3 regions of the Streptomyces ortus genome follow, and region 1 is predicted to be linked to each of the others. Evidence: riboswitches for the same ligand, from Rfam matches in the RefSeq annotation. Region 1 holds a riboswitch; each other region holds the start of a gene.
The links. Region 1 has a riboswitch for cobalamin ahead of K3769_RS16540 (ribonucleoside-diphosphate reductase subunit alpha). Riboswitches for the same ligand answer to the same signal wherever they lie in the genome.

Region 1 (5,788 bases):
ACGGACCGTCAGGAGGCGGATCCGCGGCAGGGCTTCCGCTGCTGCTGACGCCGCTCCCGTGAACGGCTCCGCCGTCGCTCGACACGGCACATCCGTTATGCGGACGGGGGTTCCATAAAGCGGAACCGTCCCTTAGATTTCCTGCGCGTTGCACAGGTGATCAGTGAGGGGACGGAGCCGCCGTATGTCGGAAACACCGGATGTGCCAAGAGCGCCCGAAGGGGAACCACCGGTGGTGACACCGGTCCGCGTGGTGATCGCCGTCTGCCTGATCGCGCCGTTCGTGGCGATGCTCTGGGTGGGGTCGTACGCGAAGGTGGACCCCACCTTCATCGGGATCCCGTTCTTCTACTGGTACCAGATGCTGTGGGTGCTCGTCTCGACCGCGCTCACCATGACCGCGTACACGCTGTGGAACCGTGAGCAGCGCGCCCGCAAGGCCGCTCGCCAGGCGCGGAACGGGGGCGCGTCCGCATGAAGGACGGCGTGAACGGCGTGGCACTCGCCGTCTTCATCTTCTTCTTCGTGGCCGTCACGGTCATGGGCTTCCTGGCCGCGCGCTGGCGGCGGTCCGACAACGAGCACACGCTCGACGAATGGGGCCTGGGCGGCCGGTCGTTCGGCACCTGGGTGACCTGGTTCCTGCTCGGCGGCGACCTCTACACGGCTTACACGTTCGTGGCGGTCCCGGCGGCGATCTACGCGGCGGGCGCGGCCGGCTTCTTCGCCGTCCCGTACACGATCCTGGTGTACCCGCTGATCTTCACCTTCCTGCCCCGGCTGTGGTCGGTGTCGCACAAGCACGGGTACGTGACGACGTCCGACTTCGTGCGCGGGCGCTTCGGCTCGAAGGGTCTGTCGCTGGCGGTCGCCGTCACCGGCATCCTGGCGACGATGCCGTACATCGCGCTGCAGCTCGTGGGCATCCAGGCCGTCCTCGACGTGATGGGCGTCGGCGGCGGGGAGGACACCAACTGGTTCGTCAAGGACCTGCCGCTGCTCATCGCCTTCGGTGTGCTGGCCGCGTACACGTACTCGTCCGGGCTGCGCGCGCCCGCCCTGATCGCGTTCGTCAAGGACACGCTGATCTACATCGTCATCGCGGTGGCGATCATCTACATCCCGATCAAGCTGGGCGGCTTCGACGAGATCTTCGCCAAGGCGGGCGAGGCGTACAGCCAGACGAACCCGGCGACCGGCGCGCCCCGCGGTTCCCTGGTGCCGGGCGAGGCGGGCCAGTGGACGTACGCGACCCTGGCGCTGGGCTCCGCGCTGGCGCTCTTCATGTACCCGCACTCGATCACGGCGACGCTGTCCTCGCGCAGCCGTGAGGTGATCCGGCGCAACACCACGATCCTGCCGCTGTACTCGCTGATGCTGGGCCTGCTCGCGCTGCTCGGCTTCATGGCGATCGCGGCCGGGATCAAGGTGGACAACGGGCAGCTGGCGATCCCGCAGCTCTTCGAGACGATGTTCCCGGACTGGTTCGCGGGCGTGGCGTTCGCGGCGATCGGGATCGGCGCGCTCGTGCCGGCGGCCATCATGTCCATCGCGGCGGCGAACCTGTTCACCCGCAACATCTACAAGGACTTCATCAAGCCCGACGCGACGCCCGCCCAGGAGACGAAGGTCTCCAAGCTGGTCTCGCTGCTCGTGAAGGTGGGCGCGCTGGTCTTCGTCCTGACCATGGACAAGACGGTCGCCATCAACTTCCAGCTGCTCGGCGGGATCTGGATCCTGCAGACATTCCCGGCGCTGGTCGGCGGCCTGTTCACGCGCTGGTTCCACCGGTGGGCGCTGCTCGCGGGCTGGGCGGTCGGCATGCTGTACGGGACGGTCGCCGCGTACGGGGTGGCCTCGCCGACGCAGAAGCACTTCGGCGGCTCCTCGAAGGAGATTCCCGGTATCGGGGAGATCGGGTACATCGGGCTGACGGCGATCGTGCTCAACGTGATCGTGACGGTGGTCATGACGTTCGTCCTGCGCGCGCTCAAGGCTCCCGAGGGCATCGACGAGACCTCCGCCGAGGACTACACGGCGGACGCGGGCGACAAGGGCGTCCAGGTGGAACTCCCCCCGGCGACGGCGGGGGCCGGCCACTAGGAGCACACCCGGGGGCCAGCCCCCGAACCCCCGGGCCGCAAACGCCGGACGGGCTGAAGTGTCGCCGGACGGGCGGACATCTTCAGCCCGTCCGGCGTTTGAGGACGAGCGCGCAAGCGCGACAGGGGGTCCGGGGGCGCAGCCCCCCCGGGGACAGAGCCAGCCACACGACACAACATGTGGGGGTGCTTCCGCAGCCCGGCACAAGATGTATGCTCATGATCGCTGTCGCCGCAGGGGAATCCGGTGTGAATCCGGAACTGTCCCGCAACGGTGTACTTGTACGCGACATGCCCGCATGCCGCGTACAGGAGTCAGTCCGAGGACCTGCCGACAGCGCGCCCAGACCGTCCGGTCCGGGTGCATGACGTCCGGGCCTCGTGGAGTGGGCCGGTGGACGCGGCGTACCGCTGCCCGCACGGAGCGCGTACCCCCGTGTGCCCCGAACCCCTCTCCCCCGAGGCCCCCGTGCCGAGCGAGGGAGAGCCCCACGTGACCATCGCGCCAGCCGATCCGGTCTCCGCGACAGCGACCCGGGAGCAGCAGGACAGGGCCGAGGCCGACGGACCGGGAACCGCGTTGCTGCGGATCCTGACCGACTTCACCGCCGACCTCCCCGGCGCCGACCCCGGCCGGGTCGCCGCCGCCGCGCTGCGCGGCCGGTCCGCCGCCGCGGACACGGCGGAGCTGCGCGAGCTCGCCACGGAGGCGGCGGCCGGTCTCATCTCCGAGGACCCGGTCTACTCGAAGCTGGCCGCCCGGCTGCTGACCGTCACCATCGCCGCGGAGGCCGCCTCGCAGGGCGTGCGCTCCTTCTCGGAGTCGGTCGCCGTCGGCCACCACGAGGGCCTGATCGCCGACCGCACCGCCGAGTTCGTCCGCGTCCACGCGGCCCGGCTCGACGCGCTGATCGACCTGGCGGGTGACGACCGCTTCGGCTACTTCGGGCTGCGCACGCTCCACAGCCGGTATCTGCTGCGGCACCCGATCACGCGGTCCGTCGTCGAGACGCCCCAGCACTTCATGCTGCGGGTGGCGAGCGGTCTCGCCGAGGACGACACGGCCAGGTCCGTCGACGAGGTCGCCTCCCTGTACCGGCTGATGAGCCGCCTCGACTATCTACCGTCCTCCCCCACGCTCTTCAACTCCGGTACGCGCCACCCGCAGATGTCGTCCTGCTACCTCCTCGACTCCCCGCTGGACGAACTGGACTCCCTGTACGACCGCTACCACCAGGTGGCCCGCCTCTCGAAGCACGCGGGCGGCATCGGCCTCTCGTTCTCCCGGATCCGGTCGCGCGGTTCGCTGATCCGCGGCACGAACGGGCACTCGAACGGCATCGTCCCGTTCCTGAAGACCCTCGACGCCTCGGTCGCCGCGGTGAACCAGGGCGGCCGGCGCAAGGGCGCGGCGGCGGTCTACCTGGAGACCTGGCACTCCGACATCGAGGAGTTCCTGGAGCTGCGCGACAACACCGGTGAGGACGCCCGGCGTACGCACAATCTGAACCTCGCCCACTGGATCCCCGACGAGTTCATGCGCCGGGTGAACGAGAACCGCGACTGGTCGCTGTTCTCGCCCTCGGACGTGCCCGAGCTGGTCGACCTGTGGGGCGACGCGTTCGACGCCGCGTACCGCGGGGCGGAGGCCGCCGGGCTCGCCAGGAAGACCATCCCCGCCCGTGATCTGTACGGCCGCATGATGCGTACCCTCGCGCAGACCGGCAACGGCTGGATGACCTTCAAGGACGCCGCCAACCGCACGGCCAACCAGACGGCGCTGCCCGGCCACACGGTCCACTCCTCGAACCTGTGCACCGAGATCCTGGAGGTCACGGACGACGGGGAGACCGCGGTCTGCAACCTCGGTTCCGTCAACCTCGGCGCCTTCGTGGACACGGACGCCGGCGACATCGACTGGCAGCGGCTCGACGCGACCGTCCGGACCGCCGTGACCTTCCTCGACCGGGTCGTCGACATCAACTTCTACCCGACCGAGCAGGCGGGCCGCTCCAACGCCAAGTGGCGTCCGGTGGGCCTCGGCGCGATGGGGCTGCAGGACGTCTTCTTCAAGCTGCGGCTGCCGTTCGACTCCCCGCAGGCGCGCGCCCTCTCCACCCGGATCGCCGAGCGGATCATGCTCGCCTCGTACGAGGCGTCCGCCGACCTCGCCGAGCGCAACGGCCCGCTGCCCGCCTGGGAGAAGACCCGTACGGCCCAGGGTGTGCTGCACCCGGACCACTACGACGTCGAGCTCACCTGGCCGGAGCGCTGGGCCGCCCTGCGGGAGCGGATCGCCGCCGTCGGCCTGCGCAACTCGCTGCTGCTGGCGATCGCCCCGACCGCCACCATCGCGTCCATCGCGGGCGTGTACGAGTGCATCGAGCCGCAGGTCTCCAACCTGTTCAAGCGCGAGACGCTGTCCGGCGAGTTCCTCCAGGTCAACTCCTACCTGGTGGCCGAGCTGAAGAAGCTCGGTGTGTGGGACGCGCAGACCCGGGAGGCGCTGCGCGAGTCCAACGGCTCGGTGCAGGGCTTCACCTGGGTCCCCGAGGACGTGCGCGAGCTGTACCGCACGGCGTGGGAGATCCCGCAGCGCGGCCTGATCGACATGGCCGCCGCCCGGACCCCGTTCCTGGACCAGGCCCAGTCGCTGAACCTGTTCCTGGAGACGCCGACCATCGGCAAGCTCTCCTCGATGTACGCGTACGCCTGGAAGTCGGGGCTGAAGACGACGTACTACCTGCGCTCGCGTCCGGCGACCCGCATCGCCCGCGCCGCCCAGGGCCAGGCACAGCAGCAGGCCCGGCCCGAACCCGCGCCCGAGAAGACCATCCCCGTCCAGCAGGCCGCCGACCCCGACGCGGTCGCCTGCTCCCTTGAGAACCCCGAGTCCTGCGAGGCCTGCCAGTAATGACCACCGCACCCGCCGCACCCACCGCACCGGAGCAGACCGAGAAGACCGAGAAGGCAGAGAAGACCGAGAAGAACCTTCTCGACCCGGGCTTCGAGCTGACCCTGCGCCCCATGCGCTACCCGGACTTCTACGAGCGCTACCGGGACGCGATCAAGAACACCTGGACCGTCGAGGAGGTCGACCTCCACTCGGACGTCTCCGACCTGGCGAAGCTGTCACCCGGTGAGCAGCACATGATCGGCCGACTGGTCGCGTTCTTCGCGACGGGCGACTCGATCGTGGCGAACAACCTGGTGCTGACGCTGTACAAGCACATCAACTCCCCCGAGGCGCGGCTGTATCTGAGCCGTCAGCTCTTCGAGGAGGCCGTGCACGTCCAGTTCTATCTGACGCTGCTCGACACCTATCTGCCCGATCCGGCGGACCGGGCGGCGGCCTTCGACGCCGTCGAGAACATCCCGTCCATCCGGGAGAAGGCCGAGTTCTGCTTCAAGTGGATGGACTCCGTGGAGAAGCTGGACCGGCTGGAGACGAAGGCCGACCGCCGCCGCTTCCTGCTGAACCTCATCTGCTTCGCCGCGTGCATCGAGGGCCTGTTCTTCTACGGGGCCTTCGCGTACGTCTACTGGTTCCGCAGCCGGGGTCTGCTGCACGGCCTGGCGACCGGTACCAACTGGGTCTTCCGCGACGAGACGATGCACATGAGCTTCGCCTTCGAGGTCGTGGACACGGTCCGCAAGGAGGAGCCGGAGCTCTTCGACGAGGAGCT
Region 2 (5,788 bases), 5.0 Mb from region 1:
CCTGAGCTCTGAACGCGGACTCCGGTCAGCTCGACGGATACGGGGACCCCTTGAGCTGGCGGGCCAGATGGGCCGTGTTGGCCGCCAGGGTCGCCGTCGTGGCGGAGGTGGTCTCGGGAGTCTTGTCGAGGTCCTGGTAGTCGGCGCCCTGCATGGCTTCACCGACCCAGTAGGTGACCGCGTTCGGAGCCAGGGAGAACCCGACGTCGTTGAGCCCCTGGAAGAGGTCGGCGCTCACCTTGTGAGCCCCGTCCTCGTTGCCGACGACACACACCGCGGCGACCTTCCCGTAGGTGAGCATCCGCCCCTCGTCGTCCGTCTCGGAGATCTCCGCGTCCAGCCGCTCCATGACGCGCTGGGCGAGGCTGGACGGATGGCCCAGCCAGATCGGCGTGGACAGGACGAGGATGTCGGCGTCGAGGACCGCGTCCCGGATCGCCGGCCAGGCGTCGCCGTCCCCCATGTCTGTCTCCACTCCGGGGCGGACGTCGTGATCGGCGATCCGGATCACCTTGCCGGTGACACCGTGCTCGCCCAGTGCCGTCATGGTCTGCTCGGCCAGCAGCTGTGAACTGGAGGCGGCGGGCGACGGCGACAGGGTGCAGACGAGTGCGACAGCGCGCAGAGGGGTCGTTCCTGTGGTGGTCATGGCGCAGGAGTACCCCTCGCCGCGATCGCGTACCCAAGTTCACCGGAGAGGCGGATGCCCGGCGGTGTGCCGGAGGTGGAATGTGCGCGTCCCGTGAATCGGTGTGCGTGAATGGAGATCATCCGGGCACTCGGTGCTCCGGAGGTTGAAAAAATGGTTCCCCTGCTACTTGTTCTTCTGCTGGCCCTGATCCTCTTCGCCGCGGGTTTCGCGCTGAAAATCCTGTGGTGGATCGCGATCGTCGTTCTGGTCCTGTGGCTGATCGGCTTCGTCGCCCGCCCGAAGCGCGGGAGTGGCCGCTGGTACCGCTGGTAGCCGACTGCGTCGGCCCAGTTCAGGCAGTGCCTGTCCGCTCCGGCGAGGCGGAGACGAACTCGGCCGGAATTAAGGTGCGTGAAGGCCCGGACCATGGGCACCCGCCGCAAGGACGGCGATTACGGAAATCACCGTGCACGACGTACGGAAAAAGAGAGGGCCGGTGGGGATCCCCGCTGTCCTCTGTTTACCGGAGGAGTTGTTTTCGCGTGACTGAAAATGTATGGGGTTACAAGTCGACCGCGGGTCGTCTGGCGGGTGTGGACCTTACGGGTTACAAGGTCGAGGCCACGGACGGCAATATCGGCAAGGTCGACAAGCACTCCGACGAGGTCGGTGACGCCTACCTGGTGGTGGACACCGGTGTGTGGATCTTCGGCAAGGAGGTCCTGCTGCCCGCCAGCACGGTCGTCAGCATCGACCAGGACGAGCAGAAGATCGTGGTCGACCGCACCAAGCAGCAGATCAAGGACGCGCCGGAGTTCGACCGCGACAAGCACCTGGGCGACCAGGGCTACCGCGACGAACTCGGCACGTACTACGGCACGGGCGGCCCGCACGTCTGAGCCGCACCCGTCACGCACGTCACGGCCCCGGGACTCCTCCAGGAGTCCCGGGGCCGTCGCGCTGCCCCGGGCCGCCCGGGCGCACGCGGACTTGAGAAGATCGCTTGCGACCTATGCGCCCCTCGTATCCCGGAAGGAACCGACGAACTCATGCGTGACATCGAGGCCCGCGGCCTGACGCAGGTATGCGGATGACCGGCAGCGAAGACTCGGTCCTGCTGCACACGGCCGGCCGGGCCGCCCACCTCACCCTCAACCGCCCGAGGGCCATCAACGCCCTCACCCACGCCATGGTGCGGCGCGTCGACGAGGCGCTGACCGCGTGGGAGCACGACAGCGCCGTGGAGACGGTCGTCGTCACCGGAGCGGGGGAGCGCGGCCTGTGCGCGGGCGGCGACATCCGCGCCATCCACGACGACGCCCGGGACGGGGACGGCACCGCCTCCGCCGCGTTCTGGCGCGACGAGTACCGCCTCAACGCCCGTATCGCCCGCTGGTCCAAGCCCTACGTCGCCGTCATGGACGGCATCGTCATGGGCGGGGGCGTCGGCATCTCCGCGCACGGCGGCGTCCGGGTCGTCACCGAACGGTCGAGGATCGCCATGCCCGAGACCGGCATCGGCTTCGTGCCCGACGTCGGCGGCACCTACCTGCTCTCCCGCGCTCCGGGCGAACTGGGCACCCGCCTGGCGCTGACGGGTGAGGCGATCGGGGCCGGGGACGCCCTGATGTGCGGGCTCGCCGACCACCACGTACCGTCGGCGTCGCTTCCCGGTCTCCTCGACGACCTCGCCGAGCTGCCAGTCCGGGGAGCGCTCGACCGGCACGCGCGGCCCGCACCGGAGGGGGAGCTGGCCGGGCAGCGGGAGTGGACCGACTCCTGCTTCGCCGCCGGCACGGTCGAGGAGATCGTCCGGCGGCTGCTCGACCACGGTGATCCGGTGGCGAAGGAGACCGCGGAGCTTCTGCTCGCCAAGTCGCCCACCGCGCTGAAGGTCACCCTGACCGCCGTACGCCGCGCCCGGCGCCTCGGTTCGCTGGAGCGCGTGCTGCGGCAGGAGTACCGCGTCTCCTGCGCCGCCCTGACCACGCCCGACCTGGTCGAGGGCATCCGAGCCCAGGTCATCGACAAGGACCGCACCCCCCGCTGGTCGCCGGCCACCCTCGCCGAAGTCACCGACGGCGACGTGGAACGCTTCTTCGAGCCGCTCGGCGAACGCGGCCCGGAGCTGGAACTGGAGACGGGCCCGGAGACAGGACCCGAGGCAGGACCCGAGGCAGGACCCGAGACAGATCCGGAGCTGGGCCCGAGTCGGGGCCTGAGGTGGGGCCTGAGATGAGGTTGGGGCTCTGAGAGGTAAGTGTTCGGTGTGAGCGGGTTCTTGTCGGCCGCCGCTCTTGGGCATGCACCCGTCGAGCGGTAGCGTCTCTCGGATACCGACGACGGCAGCACGGAAGCCGGTGGAAATCCGGCACGGTCGCGCCACTGTGAACGGCGTGACTCCCCCAGGGGAGCACCCCGTGAGTCAGACCCGGGGCCGTCGTCCTGTGCACCACCGAGATGGGACGCGAGTTCCCGGAGGAGGCCCCGCGATGGCGCAGCATGTCGCCCCGCCGAGCACCACCCCTGTCGTGCCCGCCAAGCTGCCGCTGAGGGACATCGCTCCCTGGGCGGTCTTCATCGGCGTCCTGATGCTGCTCCTGCTGTACTTCGTCGGCGCCGAACAGGGCGCCACCTCCGTCGTCTCCGGCGGGGACGTCCACGAATGGGTCCACGACGCACGTCACCTGCTCGGCTTCCCCTGCCACTGACGAGGGGCCCGCGCACCCATGAACTCCGCAACGGTGAGAAACCTTCTCGTGCGGGGCATGCTCGCCGGCCTGGCCGCCGGCGTGCTCGCCCTGGTCGTCGCCTACTTCCTCGGTGAACCGAACGTCGACAGCGCCATCGGCTTCGAGGAGTCCCACGCCGCCGCGCACGAGCACGAGGCCGAACTCGTCTCGCGCAGCCTGCAGTCCACCGCCGGCCTCGCCACCGGCGTACTGGTCTACGGGGTGGCCTTCGGTGGCATCACCGCCCTCGCCTACTGCTTCGCCCTCGGCCGCGTCGGCCCTTTCGGCCCCCGCGCCACGGCGCTGTTGCTCTCGGGGGCCGCGCTGGTCGCCGTCTACGTCGTGCCGTTCCTGAAGTACCCGGCCAACCCGCCCGCGGTCGGTGACCCCGACACCATCGGCAAGCGGACCACCCTCTATCTCCTCATGATGGTGCTGGGCGTACTCCTCGCCGTCGCCGCGGTGATCGTCGGCAAGCGGCTCGCACCGAAACTGGGCACCTGGTACGCCACCGTCGTCGCCGTTCTCGGCTTCGTCGTCCTGATCGGACTGGCGTACGCGTTCCTGCCCGCGGTCAACGAGGTGCCCCGTGACTTCCCGGCCGCCCTGCTGTGGCGGTTCAGGCTCTCCGCCCTCGCCCTGCAGATCACGCTGTGGTCGGCCTTCGGGCTCGTCTTCGGTGCACTGGCCGAACGGCTGCTCCACCCGAAACGCGCCACGGTCGCGGGGGATACGGCGACACCGGCCCCGCACTGACCGGTCGCGCGCCGACCGCTGTTGACCGGCCGCAGTCAGAGGTCCGTGGCCGGGCCGGCGTCCAGTGGCTGCCCGACCCGCAGGTTCCACCGGCCGCCGCGTCCACTGATCGTGGTGGCGGACAGCGGCGGCACGTCGATCCGCCAGAAGGCCGCGGCCGGCGCTGCCAGCACATGGGCCACCACGGCTCGTACGACTTCTGGTTCGACGACGGCGAGCGTACGGCCGTCCGTGGCGGAGGAGGACTCCAGCAGGCGCGCCACCCGGTCGCGGAAGTCCGCCACGGACTCACCGCCGTGCGGCGCGGAGGCCGGATCGGCGAGCCAGCGGGCCACGGCTTCCGGTTCGGCCGCACCGACCTCGGCGAGCGTACGGCCGCGCCAGCGCCCCACGTCCAGTCCCGCCCACTCCGCCGTGTCCACCGCGTCCAGGCCGAGGGCGGCGGCCGTCTCCCGGCAGCGCACCGAGGGAGAGACCACGGCGCGCGTGACCGGTGGGAGCGACGCGCCCACGGCACGGGCGCGGGCAGCCGCGCCGGCGTCGATCGAGGCCCCGTCGTCGAAGCGCGCCGCACGCAGCGACGAACTCGTCGCGGGTGAGACGAAAGTGACGCGGTGGGTCATGGGCCGACTTCCCGCGTCACCTTGCTGACCATGTCCATGCGGACGGATGCTACCGCCGCATCCGCATCCGCATCCGCATCCGCATCCGCATCCGCATACGTATGGAGCTCACCTCGGATCCCGGACCCGGACCCGGACCCGGCATCGGGCAGCGCCCGCGATGTGGCGGCGGAGTTCGCACGGCTCGGCGGGGCCGGTGCGGGCACGCACATGTCCGGCGCCGGGCCCCGGTTGCCTCACCGACCTGCCCGCCTCTAGGGTGAATGCGCTTTCATCGACATACATGCATCACCAGAGACGGGGGCCCGACCCATGAACGGCGCCGCATCGTGAACGCGATTCCCACGGTGTACGACGTGGCCGAACGCGCCGGAGTGTCCATCGCCACGGTGTCCAGGGTGTACCGCAGCCCCGACTCCGTACGCGCCGCCACCCGCGAACGCGTCCTGGCGGCGGCGACCGAGCTGGGATACGTGCCGAGCGGCAACGCCCGTGGCCTCGCCAGCCGTTCCACCGGGGTCCTCGGCCTGTGTTTCCCGGACTACTCCGACCCCGACACGGTCGGCGCCGAGGACGACGACGCCGCGATGCTCTACTCGGACCAGATCATCCGGGGCATGGAACGCGCGGCCCGCCGGCACGGGTACGCGCTGCTGATCGCGGCCTCCCTCGCCGGGGGCCCGGAGAGCCTGGTGGCCCAGGTAGCCGGCCGGGTGGACGGCTTCGCCGTGATGGCGCGCACGGTGCCGACGGAAGAACTCGAAGCGATCTCCCGGCGCCGGCCGGTGGTGATGCTGGCCGGACCCCGCGCACAGGACCCCTCCCTGGACCATCTCGACCACGTCGAGGTCGCCAACGAGGACGGCCAGTACGAGCTGACCCGGCACCTGATCCACGACCACGGGCTGCGCCGCCTCGCCTACGTGGGACTCGTGGACGACTCACCGGATGTCGAGGCGCGGTTCCGGGGCTTCCGCCGGGCCTGCGCCGAGGCGGGAGTCGAGGGCGCCGCCGCACCGGCGCTGCGCATGCCGATGATGACCCAG
Region 3 (5,788 bases), 4.7 Mb from region 1:
CGGACGGTCCTGACAACTTCGGGATCATGGCCTGATGATGCGAGTAGCATCCGGCCCCAGCACCACACGATGACGAGGAAAGGTAACTGCCATGTCCGAAGTCGAATCGGCCGCCACGGAGCTCAAGACCCATTACGCCGCCCAGGTGTCCGCGGATCTCGAACGCAACACCAAGGAGCAGGAACGTATCGGCGCCGAAGTGGAGGCGCTCCAGGAGCAGTTGAGTGCACTGCAGCACGACCAGACCCTGCTGGCCGAGTTGCAGCGGGCCTTGGGTGGTGACAAGTCCGCCGCGAACGCCAAGGGTGGCTCCGCGCCCGCGCCTTCGGTGCCGCGCCAGGCCACCGCCACGGCGGGCGGACGGAAGAAGGCCACCACCGCGAAGTCGGCGGCCAAGCCCGCCGCGACGAAGACCACTGCGACGAAGGCCACCGCCAAGTCGGCCTCGAAGTCGGCTGTTTCGAAGCCGACGACCACCACCGCGAAGCCCGTCGCCACGAAGTCCACCGCCGCACAGCCCGCGGCTGCGAAGTCCACCGTTTCGAAGACCGCGGCCAAGTCCGTCGAGAGCGGTCCCGCGAAGCCCACGCTCGTCGAGCTCATCCGCGAACACCTCGGCCGGCAGTCCGAGCCGCGCTCGTCCGCCGAGGTCGCCACGGCACTGGCGGAGGCCCACCCCGACCGCGAGATCAAGCCCAAGGTCGTACGCACCACGGTGGAGGGGCTCGTCGCCAAGGGCCAGGTCCAGCGCAGCAAGCAGGGCTCGTCCGTCTTCTACACGACGTCCAAGGCCGCGCCCGCCGGCGCCACGGCGGAGCAGGCCGCCGTCCCGGCAGCCACTGCCTGACCGACATCCGGCGCTCGCCCGGCCGACGGGGCGCGGTGACCCCGCCGGCCAGTGGCCTCCCTGTGCCCTATTGACCCTCTGTCAGGTGGTCGCGCACGTGGTGCCGTTGAGGGTGAACGCGGTCGGGGCGGCGTTCGTGGCGCCCTTGTCGGCGGTGAAGCCGACGGTGACCGACCCGCTCGCGGGAATGGTGGAGGTGTACGAGGCGTTGGCGACGCTCACCGTCGCACCGCTCTGGGTCGGCGTACCGCCCCACATGCTGGAGACCTTCTGCCCGCCCGCGAAGGCGAAGACCAGCTTCCAGCCACTGATCGCCGCGGTGCCCGTGTTGCGGATGGTGATCTCGCCCTGGAAACCGCCCGGCCATTCGTTGCTGACGCGGTAGCCGACGGAGCAGCTCGCCCCGGGCGTGCCGCCGCCGTCGGCGGTGGTGACACTCACCGTGGCCGAGCGGGCCGAGCGGTTCCCGGCCGCGTCACGTGCGTAGACGGCGAAGGTGTACGCCGTGCCTGCGGTGAGCCCTGTCACGGTGGCGGTGTTGGTGGTGGCCGCGGCGACCGTGGTCTCACCGCTTCCGCCGACCCGCACCACGTCGTAGGCGGTGACGCCCACGTTGTCGGTGGCGGCGGTCCAGGTGAGGGTCACCGAGGTGGCCGCCACGGCGGCGGCACCCGGGGTGCCCGGCGCGGTCGGGGCCTGGGTGTCACCCGGGGTGCCGCCACCGTAGATCGTGGCCTCCTTCGAGGTCTGGGCGATGCCGTCGGCGCCGTTGAAGACGCGCTGACCCCAGGAGCTCAGCCGTGTCGGGTCGAAACCGATCGTGAGGTCCAGGATCGGGTCGGTGTTACCGCTCCAGGACCAGGCGAGGTAGCCGAGCTTGAGCTGCTGGGCCGCGGCCATCATGGTGTCCTCGTCCGGATCGCCGTACTGGTCGGCGGGGCCGCCGAACTCGCCGATGAGGATGGGGAGTTTCGCGGTGACGAACGCGTTCAGGTAGTCGGTGATCTCCGCCGCGGTGTCGAAGACGCTGTACATGTGGATCGAGAAGATCAGGTTGCCGGTGGTGTCGGCGTCGTGGACGGCCTGGGCATTGGCCCGCATGACGCCCTGCCAGTCCTGGCCCCAGTTGGGCGCGTCCACCATGATGGTGTGCTCGAACCCGGCGGCACGCAGCTTCTTGACGGCGGCGACCGTGGGAGCGGTCCAGCCGGCGGGGTCGGTGTTGCCCCAGGGCTCGTTGCCGATGTTGACGATGACGTAGTTCTCCTGGCCGGTGAGCACGCTCTTCAGGCCGATCCAGTAGTCGGCCGCGTGGTCGAGCGTGCCGGCCGCGGCGTCCTCGCCGTAACCGGTGGTGTCATGCACCTCCAGCACGCAGATCAGCCGGTTCGCCCTGCACTGGGCGATGACGGCGGCCACGTCCTCGGGGCTGTTCCTGCTCCAGCGGTGGCCGTCGGACAGGACGACGCGCACGGAGTTGGCGCCGAGCGCCTTGATGTCGGCCAGCGACTGCGTCTCGCCCGGGTACCAGGTGTGGGCGTGGTTGACGCCGCGCATGACGAAATCGTTGCCGTTGCCTTCGAGCAGGCGGCCGTCGTCGACATGGAGGCCGGTCGCGAGGGCACCCGCGGACGCGCCGGGCGGGTCACCGGGCATCTGGGCATGTGCGGCGGTCGGTACGAGCGCGCCGAGGACGACGAGCCCCAGAAAGGCGGCCAGCCCGGCGAGCAACGCGCTGATGTGGCTCTTTCGTGTCGTGCTTCTTGCTCTTCTCACTGCGACTCCAGGAAGTGAGCGCCAAGAAACTTGGATTACGGGAAAGTGGGAGCGCTCCCATGGAGTCACCTTGCCAGGAACACGTCAAGACTTGGCACAACCTCGGCTTCCTGACGGCTGTAACGGATGTGCCGTGATGGATGACAGGCCGGGGGTCCGTTTCCGCCGGGACCACCGGTGCGCGCCGCGTGACCACTCTCACGCCCCCCGAGGGCCGCCTTGTCACCACCCGGGTACGCGCACTACTGTCACGACGCCTTGGTGCTCGGGAAATCGGTGTGATGCCGGTGCGGCCCTCGCCACTGTGATCGGGAAGTCCGGCTCCGGCCCTCACGGGCAGCCACTGGGTCCTCGGACCCGGGAAGGCGGAGCACGGGCGGTGTTACCCGTAAGCCAGGAGACCGGCCAAGGCACGTCAACCATCCACGAGGTGCTGGAGAGGGTCTGCTGAGCCATGCACATAGCCGAGGGTTTCCTTCCTCCGGCGCACGCGGTCGCCTGGGGCGTCGCGTCGGCGCCGTTCGTCGTCCACGGAGTCCGGTCGCTCACCCGTGAGGTCAGAGAACATCCCGAGAGCACGCTCCTCATCGGCGCGTCGGGGGCCTTCACCTTCGTTCTCTCCGCACTGAAACTGCCGTCGGTGACCGGGAGTTGTTCGCATCCGACCGGCACCGGTCTGGGCGCCATCCTGTTCCGGCCGCCGGTCATGGCGGTCCTGGGCACCATCACCCTGCTCTTCCAGGCCCTGCTGCTCGCGCACGGCGGGCTCACCACACTGGGCGCCAACGTCTTCTCGATGGCGATCGCCGGACCGTGGGCGGGCTACGCGGTGTACCGGCTGCTCCGGCGGTTCGACGTGCCGCTCATGGTCGCGGTGTTCTGCGCCGCGTTCGTCGCCGACCTGTCCACCTACTGCGTCACCAGCGTGCAGCTGGCGCTCGCGTTCCCCGACCCGAGCAGCGGATTCCTGGGCGCGCTCGGCAAGTTCGGCTCGATCTTCGCCGTCACGCAGATCCCGCTCGCGGTGAGCGAGGGACTGCTCACGGTGCTCGTGATGCGGCTGCTGGTGCAGTCGAGCAAGGGCGAACTGACCCGGCTCGGCGTGTTCCTGACCGGCAGGCGGTCCGGGGGCGGGAAGTCCGGGGCCGCCGAAATCGGCGGGACGACCGACACCGGGGACCCGACCGATGCCGACGACACGACCGACACGACCGGGACGGTCAGGACGACCGACACGACCGGGACGGTGACCCGATGAGCCGCGGCGCGAAGATCAACACCCTGCTGCTGCTCCTCGTGGCCGCGCTCGCCGTACTGCCGCTGGTCTTCGGCATGGGCGACCACAAGGAGGAGCCGTTCACGGGCGCCGACGCGGAGGCGGAGACCGCGATCACCGAGATCGAGCCGGACTACGAGCCGTGGTTCTCACCCCTGTACGAGCCGCCGTCCGGTGAGATCGAGTCGGCGCTGTTCGCCCTCCAGGCCGCCCTCGGCGCGGGCGTCCTCGCCTACTACTTCGGCCTGCGCCGGGGCAGGCGCCAGGGTGAACTGCGCGTCCTGGCACAGCGCGAGGACGGCCGGGACCCGACGGCCGGGGCACCCGGCGGTGCCGAGGAGTCCGCGGCCCGGCCGAACCGTCCGGCCGAACGGACCTGAGCGTTCGTGCTGCCGATCGACGCGGCGGCGCACAGCAGTCGCTGGCGCCGCCGCCACCCCGTGGACAAGGCCGTGCTCGGTCTCGGCCTGACCGTCCTGGCGATCTCCCTGCCGCCCTGGCCGGGCGCCGCCCTGGTCCTGGTGACCGCCCTCACCGTGCTGCTGGGTCCGGCGGCGGTACCCGCCCGGCGGCTCTGGCGCGCCTACCGCGTACCGCTGGGCTTCTGCGTGACCGGTGCGCTGCCGCTGCTGCTCCAGGTGGGCGGCCCGGACGGGTTCGTGACCCTGGCGCAGGGTGGTCCGGTACGCGCCGGGGAACTCCTGCTGCGTACCTCGGCGGCCTCCCTCGGCGTGCTCCTGTTCGCGTTCACCACTCCCCTGTCCGACCTGCTGCCACGACTGGTGAACGCCGGGGTGCCCGCGCCGGTCGTCGACGTGGCCCTGGTGACGTACCGGATGAGCTTCCTGCTCCTCGACTCCGTACGCCGGATCAGGGAGGCGCAGGCCGCCCGGCTCGGGCACACCACGCGGGCCGCCGCCTGGCGTTCGCTGGCCGGGCTCGCCGCCACCGCGTTCGTCCGGGCCTTCGACCGGGCGACCCGGCTGCAGGCCGGACTCGCCGGACGCGGTTACGACGGCACCCTGCGCGTCCTGGTGCCGGAGGCCCGGATCTCCGCGCGCTTCACCCTGGCCGGCGTCGCCCTGCTCGCGGCGGTGGTCGCACTCACCTTCGTACTGGAAAGGCCGCTGCGATGAGCGAGCCCGTGCTGGTCGCCCTGCGGGGCGCGTCCTACGCGTACGAGGACGGCCCGACCGTGCTCGGCGGCCTCGACTTCGAGGTGCGCGCGGGACGTGCGCTCGCCCTGCTCGGCCGCAACGGCAGCGGCAAGACGACACTGATGCGGCTGCTCAGCGGCGGACTGCGCCCGCTCACCGGGCAGTTGACCGTGCGGGACCGGCCGGTCCGGTACGACCGCAAGGGCCTGACCCTGCTGCGCACGACCGTGCAACTGGTGGTACAGGACCCGGACGACCAGTTGTTCGCCGCGTCCGTCTTCCAGGACGTGTCGTTCGGGCCGCTGAACCTCGGCCTGCCGGACACCGAGGTACGGGCCCGGGTGGACGAGGCACTCGCCGCGCTGGACATCACGGCCCTGGCCGAACGCCCCACCCACCTCCTCTCCTACGGGCAGCGCAAACGGACCGCGATCGCGGGCGCCGTGGCGATGCGGCCACGGGTGCTGATCCTCGACGAACCGACCGCGGGGCTGGACCCGGACGGCCAGGAGCGGCTGCTCGCGACCCTGGAGGGGCTGCGCGCGAGCGGTACCACCGTGGTGATGGCGACGCACGACGTGGACCTCGCCCTGCGCTGGGCCGACGACGTGGCACTCCTCACCCCGTCCGGCGCCGTCACCGGGCCGGCCGGGGCGACCCTGGCCCGTACGGACCTCCTGGCACAGGCGGGACTGCGGTTGCCCTGGGGGGTCGCGGTGGCCGAACTGCTGC

Region 2: another riboswitch for cobalamin. It lies ahead of K3769_RS37995 (CbtB domain-containing protein); the one in region 1 lies ahead of K3769_RS16540 (ribonucleoside-diphosphate reductase subunit alpha).
Region 3: another riboswitch for cobalamin. It lies ahead of K3769_RS36740 (energy-coupling factor ABC transporter permease); the one in region 1 lies ahead of K3769_RS16540 (ribonucleoside-diphosphate reductase subunit alpha).

Annotation. Positions count from the first base shown of each region.
Region 1 is NZ_JAIFZO010000002.1:3,012,273-3,018,060, reverse strand. Features, by position in the region: gene K3769_RS16555 (YbdD/YjiX family protein) at 1-48, shown strand, start outside; gene K3769_RS16550 (DUF3311 domain-containing protein) at 185-478, shown strand; gene mctP (monocarboxylate uptake permease MctP) at 475-2,103, shown strand; cobalamin riboswitch at 2,316-2,452, shown strand; gene K3769_RS16540 (ribonucleoside-diphosphate reductase subunit alpha) at 2,596-5,016, shown strand; gene K3769_RS16535 (ribonucleotide-diphosphate reductase subunit beta) at 5,016-5,788, shown strand, end outside.
Region 2 is NZ_JAIFZO010000002.1:7,982,638-7,988,425, forward strand. Features, by position in the region: gene K3769_RS37975 (flavodoxin family protein) at 26-649, opposite strand; gene K3769_RS37980 (DUF5670 family protein) at 803-964, shown strand; gene K3769_RS37985 (ribosome maturation factor RimM) at 1,174-1,530, shown strand; gene K3769_RS37990 (enoyl-CoA hydratase/isomerase family protein) at 1,722-2,870, shown strand; cobalamin riboswitch at 2,958-3,087, shown strand; gene K3769_RS37995 (CbtB domain-containing protein) at 3,124-3,342, shown strand; gene K3769_RS38000 (CbtA family protein) at 3,361-4,119, shown strand; gene K3769_RS38005 (histidine phosphatase family protein) at 4,155-4,742, opposite strand; gene K3769_RS38010 (LacI family DNA-binding transcriptional regulator) at 5,072-5,788, shown strand, end outside.
Region 3 is NZ_JAIFZO010000002.1:7,711,537-7,717,324, reverse strand. Features, by position in the region: gene K3769_RS36750 (hypothetical protein) at 92-847, shown strand; gene K3769_RS36745 (cellulase family glycosylhydrolase) at 929-2,623, opposite strand; cobalamin riboswitch at 2,866-3,047, shown strand; gene K3769_RS36740 (energy-coupling factor ABC transporter permease) at 3,078-3,881, shown strand; gene K3769_RS36735 (energy-coupling factor ABC transporter substrate-binding protein) at 3,878-4,279, shown strand; gene cbiQ (cobalt ECF transporter T component CbiQ) at 4,286-5,035, shown strand; gene K3769_RS36725 (energy-coupling factor ABC transporter ATP-binding protein) at 5,032-5,788, shown strand, end outside.